Regions from separate parts of the Marinobacter sp. L-46 genome, predicted to be linked through region 1. Evidence: predicted binding sites of a transcription regulator. Region 1 holds the regulator's gene; each other region holds the start of a gene.
The links. The regulator LexA, encoded in region 1, represses DNA repair genes until DNA is damaged. The targets are predictions, from matches to a motif close to CTGTNTNNNNANACAG.

Region 1 (2,265 bases):
ATCAGTTCCAGTTTCGAGAACGCCAGCGGCGGGCCGACAATCTCCAGCGGAATGACCTTCTCGGCAGCAAAGTCGATCACATCCATGGCATGGCTGCCCAGCTCCCGGATGGATTGCGGCAGGCGCTCGTCGTCCAGGTCCAGCTCCTTGATGGGATCGGAGTCCAGTTCGATGGTAAAGCGGCCATGTTCGGTGTCCAGTGCGGTCACGTAGCGTGAGGTCAGCTCCGGCGACCCGCCGAGCAAGCGGGCGGCATGCTGCACCAGTTGTTCGTAACCGAGCCCCGAAAGCTCGATTTCGACCCCTACGCGACGTTCTCCACCTTCGTGGTTTTTCAGTCTTTCCGGCATCTTGCAACGATTGGCTGCGTTCATGGAGTGTTTGCATCCCCTTGCTTCGTTTCAGGTCACCTTAACACAGGCTTGCGCCGTGTCCCGTTACCCAAAGGAAAGAAACTGCACAGGGACTTTACACTGGATAAAACACTGTATATAGTCAAATCACTGTATAAAAAACCAGGACGAACAACCCCGGAGAAAAAGCATGAAGCTGACCGCCCGACAGTCCCAGGTGCTGGATATTATCCGGCGATATCTGGATGAAACCGGTTATCCGCCCACTCGCGCAGAAATCGCTGCCGAGCTGGGTTTCCGCTCGGCCAATGCGGCGGAAGAGCATCTCAGGGCGCTGGCTCGCAAAGGTGCGATCGAGATGGTGCCGGGCGCCAGCCGCGGTATTCGCCTGCCGGAGGCTGAGCCGGATCTGGGGTTGCCGGTCATTGGTCAGGTAGCAGCGGGTAGCCCGATCCTGGCGCAGGAGCATGTGGAAGATCATTGCACCCTGAAGCCGGACTTCTTCTCGCCCTCGGCAGATTACCTGCTGCGGGTTCGGGGTATGAGTATGAAGGATATCGGCATCCTGGATGGCGACCTGCTGGCGGTGCATCGCACCCAGGATGTTCACAATGGCCAGGTAGTCGTGGCCAGGGTGGGCGAGGAAGTTACCGTCAAACGCTACCGCCGTGAAGGCTCAAGGGTCTGGCTGATTGCGGAGAACGAAGAGTTTGCTCCTATCGAAGTGGATCTGAGTGAGCAGGAATTGTTTATCGAAGGTCTTGGTGTGGGTGTAATCCGGCGCTCCGATCTTCACTGAACAGGCAGGTGAGTTATGGAACAGTTGAGCTTCAATCAGAACATGGCGTTTCATCCGGCCACAGTGGCACCGGCGCAAGCGATCTCTGCGGGTCAGCGCCCGGCAAGCATGCGTCGGCCTGCAGGTGGTTCGGCAGCGGGTCATTCGGGCCTGGGCGGCAATGTGACGGAGATTATCCTGCCGGAAGGACAGGTAGAGAACTTTCAGCTGTTATTGCCCATGCTCACCCAGCTGAACCAGGAAAAGCGCTGGCTGGCGTGGATTGATCCGCCCCAGGCGCTGGTGGCCAAGTGGCAGAAGATGCATGGCATTGTGGCGAACGAGATCCTGGTGCTGCGTTCAACCGCGGAATACCCGGCCCAGCAACTGGCAGAGCGCGCCCTGGGCGCAGGTACCTGTCATGCGGTAGTGCTCTGGACCAACAAGCTGGGGCGCGCCGCCTTTGATTCACTGCAAAAGGCTTCTGCGAAAGGCAACAGTCACGGGGTGATTTTGCGCCAGCGCTGAGGGCTGGCGCAGTATCGGTCAGTGCAGGGTATAGCTGGGCTGGGGGTCGATCGCGTCGCCGTCTTCGTCATCCCATTCCATGTCATGGCCCATGTCGTAGTCGATATTGCCGGCGGCTTCAATGCCTGCAGCAATCATGGCCTTTGCCACGTTCATATCCCGGTTCTCCATCATGTCCCGGGCTTCTTCGGAAAAAGAAATGCGCACCAGTGGGGCGGCATCATCGTCTATCCGGCGCAACGCGTAGTCGCCGTCAGAGAGTTGTACAATTTCAAAAAACGATGGTGACATTCGTTAAACCTTTGTCGTCATTCGGGTTGTTTCGGTGCAGCCGTGGTCAGGGCTGCTACCACTCGCCGTGCCGCTCTTCGAGTTCCCTTGCAAAAATGGCCATGGCTGCCCTGGTCTGTTCCAGTGCCTGCAGGGAGCGGTCCGGGCCTTCTTCTGCGGCTACCGCAATAATGTTGTCGGCAGAGACCGTCTTTTTCTGCGCCGGTGGTTGGCCCAGGGCCTTGTCCAGCTGAACCAGGTGGTTCCACCAGCTGTCCCGCTGCTGCGCGAGGCTGTCGAGAGTTTCGACTTCCGCCACGTCGTAGTCGAATAGTG
Region 2 (2,265 bases), on a different contig from region 1:
TCTCTTCCAGGAACTTGCAGGCATTGGCCTTGCCCTGGCCGATCTTGTCGCCGTTGTAGGCGTACCAGGCACCGGATTTGTCGACGAAGCCTTCTTTCACACCCATGTCCAGAACTTCGGCCATGTGGTAGATGCCCTTGCCATACATGATCTGGAACTCGGCCTGCTTGAACGGCGGAGACACCTTGTTCTTGACGACTTTTACGCGGGTTTCGTTACCTACCACTTCGTCGCCGTCCTTCACCGCGCCGATGCGGCGGATGTCCAGGCGTACGGAAGAGTAGAATTTCAGGGCGTTACCACCGGTGGTGGTCTCGGGCGAGCCGAACATCACACCGATCTTCATACGAATCTGGTTGATGAACACCATCAGACAGTTGGCGTGCTTCACGTTACCGGTCAGCTTACGCAGCGCCTGGGACATCAAACGGGCCTGCAGGCCTACGTGGCTGTCGCCCATTTCGCCTTCAATTTCCGCTTTCGGAGTCAGGGCCGCTACCGAGTCGACGATGATGACGTCGATGGCATTGGAGCGTACCAGCATATCCGCGATTTCCAGGGCCTGCTCGCCGGTGTCCGGCTGGGAGACCAGCAGGTCGTCGACGTTTACGCCCAGCTTTTCAGCGTAGATAGGGTCCAGTGCGTGCTCGGCGTCGATGAAGGCACAGGTTTTACCGGCTTTCTGCGCTTCGGCGATAACTTGCAGGGTCAGGGTGGTTTTACCGGAGCTTTCCGGGCCGTAGATCTCTACAATCCGGCCATACGGCAAGCCACCAATACCCAGGGCCACGTCCAGCCCCAGGGAGCCGGTGGATACCGCAGGAATGGCTTCACGGGGCTGGTCGCCCATTTTCATCACGGCGCCCTTGCCGAACTGACGTTCAATCTGGCCCAGTGCTGCGCTGAGTGCTTTCTTGCGGTTGTCTTCCATTGTTACCTGCCCCTCACTATTCGATATGACGACACCGGAGGTGTATCCAGTGTTTTCCTGTATATTTGAACAGTATTAAAACATAAGCCTTGGCACAGACCAACCCCTGCCGGGGTGAAAAACATCACAGTGTTTTCAGAAACTCCGTAACCCCTTGCAACACATACAAAACCGATTGCCGGCGTACCTGTTCCCGGTCGCCGTCAAAGTGCTGAACACGGGTTTGCGTGTTGTCCGGGCCGGTACCCCAGGCAAACCATACCGTGCCCACAGGCTTTTCCACGCTGCCGCCGCCGGGGCCGGCAACGCCGCTGATGGCCACGGCCACATCCACACCGGTGGCGCGAACGGCACCGGCCACCATCTGGCGCACCACCGGTTCGCTGACAGCGCCATGTTCGGCCAGCGCCTTTTCTTCCACGCCCAGAATGGCCTGTTTGGCCTCGTTGCTGTAGGTCACCAGCCCGGCCATCACATAGGCAGAGGAACCCGCCCTGTCTGTCAGCACCTTGGCCACCCAGCCACCGGTGCAGCTTTCAGCGGTGGCCATGGTTCTGCCCTGCTGCATCAACAAGTCTCCCAGCGCATTGCCGGCGGTTTCCAGTTGCTGATCGGTTGCTTGCATAGCCGTCTCCAAGCTTCTGTTGCCAAACCCTTCGTTTCATCCCGGGCGTTATTTTCTTACAATCCCCGCTTTGACCCAAACGCACGATCAACCGGACGCTTCCATGCCTGCAACCCAGACCGATCTTTCCAAGCATACTCCCATGATGCAGCAGTACCTGAAGATCAAGCGGGAGCACCCGAACGAGCTGGTGTTCTACCGCATGGGTGACTTCTACGAGCTGTTTTATGACGATGCCAAAAAAGCGGCCGAGTTGCTGGACATTACCCTGACCGCCCGGGGACAGTCCGGTGGCAACCCTATTCCCATGGCCGGCGTGCCTTTCCACGCCGCTGAAGGCTACATTGCCCGCATGGTGCGCGCGGGTCAATCCATTGCCATTGCCGAACAGATTGGCGATCCGGCCACCAGCAAGGGGCCGGTGGAACGGAAGGTGGTGCGCATTGTTACCCCCGGCACCCTCAGCGATGAAGCCTTCCTGGAAGACCGCCGCGACAACCTGCTGGCGGCTATTTTCAGCCATAAAGAGCAGTTCGGCTTTGCCTCGCTGGATATTTCCAGTGGTCGCTTTGCGGTGTCTGAACTGGACAGCCTGGAAGCCCTGCAGGGGGAACTGCAGCGGCTACGCCCGGCCGAGATCCTGATCAGCGAATACTTCCCTTTCGGTGACCTGCTGGAAGGCTTCACCGGTGTCCGCCGGCAAGGCCCC
Region 3 (2,265 bases), on a different contig from region 1:
CTGGTGCAGTTCCGGCAACTCTTCCGGGGTAATCCGGTGCTTGCGGGCCATCTGGTAAATGGCGCTCAGGCGTTCTTCCACCTCGGCTAACCGCGCCGGGTCGGCTTCATAGTCGTCAACAAACCGGCGCAGGTTGTCGCCGGCTTCGGAAATCTGGATCTGTGCTTCGTTCAGCATCTGCAGGGTATCGGCCAGTGCCGGGACTTCCAGCGGCAGTTGCTCCAGTTGCTGCAGGGCCTGGCGTACCAGGGCGGCTGCGCTGGTGTCATCTTCGGTGCAGAGCAGGGCGGCCTGGTGACTGCTGTGCAGTACTGCATCCGCCTGGCTCAGCTGGGCCTGCTCCTGCTCAAGGGTCTCCTGTTCGCCGTCTTCCAGTGCCAGCCGGTCCAGTTCCTCTACCTGGTAGCGAAGCAGTTGCAGCCTGGCCTCGGCTTCGTCGGCGTTGTGCCGGCGCTGTTCCAGTTTCTGTCGGGTGGCGTTCCAGACTTTCCAGGCGTTGCGGGCCTGGTCGGCCAGTTGTTCGGCGCCGGCGAACTCGTCCAGCAGTTTGCGGTGGGTGTCTTTGCGCAACAGTGACTGGTGCTGGTGCTGGCTGTGGATGTCCATCAGCAGGCCGCCCAGTTCTTTGAGCTGGGACAGCGGGCAGGGCTGGCCGTTAATAAACGCTTTGCTGCGGCCATCTTTGCGGATGGTGCGGCGCAGGATGCAGTCTTCCTTGTCATCCAGTTCGTGGGCTTCAAGCCATTGCCGGGCTTCCGGAATTCTCGAGATATCGAAACTGGCGTTGATATCGGCACGCTCGGCTCCGTGGCGCACAGCTCCGGCGTCTGCGCGGCCGCCCATGGCCAGGCCTAGGGCATCCAGAACGATAGACTTGCCAGCACCGGTTTCGCCGGTGAGTGCTGTCATGCCCTTGCTGAACTGCAATTCAACCCGTTCAGCAATGGCGTAGTTCGAGACCGTCAGTTGGATAAGCATGCTGATTACCTCCGTTCAGAGTCTGTTGTCTCTGAAAATTTCGAATACTGTGATTCCATACAGTTGCTGTGAATATATACAGGGTTTTTCCTGTTTGCAAATAACCTGTGCCCCGAATTTGTAAAGAATGCATCCCGGAAGGTTGAAACCCGCCCGGCGGGCCCCATATTCGTTCGCAAAGTCGTATTTTCCTGCCCTGAAACGGGCGGGGCTTAAACCAGCCGCAGGCCTTCGGGCCCTGGGAAAATCCATCAGGAGTTGTCATGAGTGCTGACGAAAAGCGCAACGAACAGGTAGAAGAAGAGCTGAACGAAGCCGCGCAGGCGGAACAGGCTGATGCCGAGCCGGAAGCTGGCGAGGCGGGGCAGGAGGGTTCCGAGCTGGATGCCCTGAAGGCCAAGCTGCAGGAGTACCAGGACCAGGCGTTGCGCTCCCAGGCAGAAATGCAGAACGTGCGCCGCCGGGCCGAAATCGACGTGGAAAAGGCGCACAAGTTTGCGCTGGAAAAATTCGTCAAGGAATTGCTGCCGGTGGCCGACAGCCTGGAGAAGGCCGTGGAAAGCACGGAAGGGCAGGAAGACGCCAGCGAACTGGTGGCTTCTATCCGCGAAGGCGCGGAAATGACCCTCAGCCTGTTCATGAGCAGCCTGAAGAAATTCAACGTGGAGCAGGTGAACCCGGTGGGTGAACCGTTCGACCCGCAGCAGCACGAAGCCATGTCTATGGTGCCGGCCCCGGACGCCGAGCCCAATAGTGTGGTGGCGGTGGTGCAGAAGGGTTATCTGCTGAACGGCCGTGTTGTTCGTCCGGCCATGGTTGTAGTGGCAAAAGCAGAAAATTGATCAAAAAAGGCGCCGCCGGGGCTTGAAAAGCCGCTGAAAGCGCCAATATAGCGATTAAACAGCGACAGCCGGGGTGGTCTCACTCCGGAGCAGAATTCAGAAAGATCTTGGAGTGATTCGATGAGCAAAATTATTGGTATCGACCTGGGAACCACCAACTCCTGTGTGGCCATCATGGATGGCGACAAGGTAAAGGTAATTGAAAACGCCGAGGGTGATCGCACCACCCCGTCCATCATTGCCTACACTGACGACAACGAAACACTGGTTGGCCAGTCTGCCAAGCGCCAGGCGGTCACCAACCCGGCAAATACCCTGTACGCCATCAAGCGTCTGATCGGTCGTCGTTTTGAAGATGACGTGGTTCAGAAAGACATCAAGATGGTGCCGTACAAGATCGCCAAGGCTGATAACGGCGATGCCTGGGTAGAAGTGAAAGGCCAGA

Region 2: a site for LexA is predicted at 989-1,004, ahead of recA (recombinase RecA). Genes of this name have one in related genera too.
Region 3: a site for LexA is predicted at 1,045-1,060, ahead of recN (DNA repair protein RecN). Genes of this name have one in related genera too.

Annotation. Positions count from the first base shown of each region.
Region 1 is NZ_JBSXOP010000061.1:51,372-53,636, reverse strand. It holds gene AC13DJ_RS09855 (amidoligase family protein) at 1-374, opposite strand, end outside; gene lexA (transcriptional repressor LexA) at 544-1,152, shown strand; gene AC13DJ_RS09845 (cell division inhibitor SulA) at 1,168-1,659, shown strand; gene AC13DJ_RS09840 (hypothetical protein) at 1,678-1,950, opposite strand; gene AC13DJ_RS09835 (DUF6586 family protein) at 2,006-2,265, opposite strand, start outside.
Region 2 is NZ_JBSXOP010000090.1:118,567-120,831, forward strand. It holds gene recA (recombinase RecA) at 1-931, opposite strand, end outside; gene pncC (nicotinamide-nucleotide amidase) at 1,056-1,556, opposite strand; gene mutS (DNA mismatch repair protein MutS) at 1,660-2,265, shown strand, end outside.
Region 3 is NZ_JBSXOP010000053.1:35,415-37,679, reverse strand. It holds gene recN (DNA repair protein RecN) at 1-978, opposite strand, end outside; gene grpE (nucleotide exchange factor GrpE) at 1,242-1,820, shown strand; gene dnaK (molecular chaperone DnaK) at 1,941-2,265, shown strand, end outside.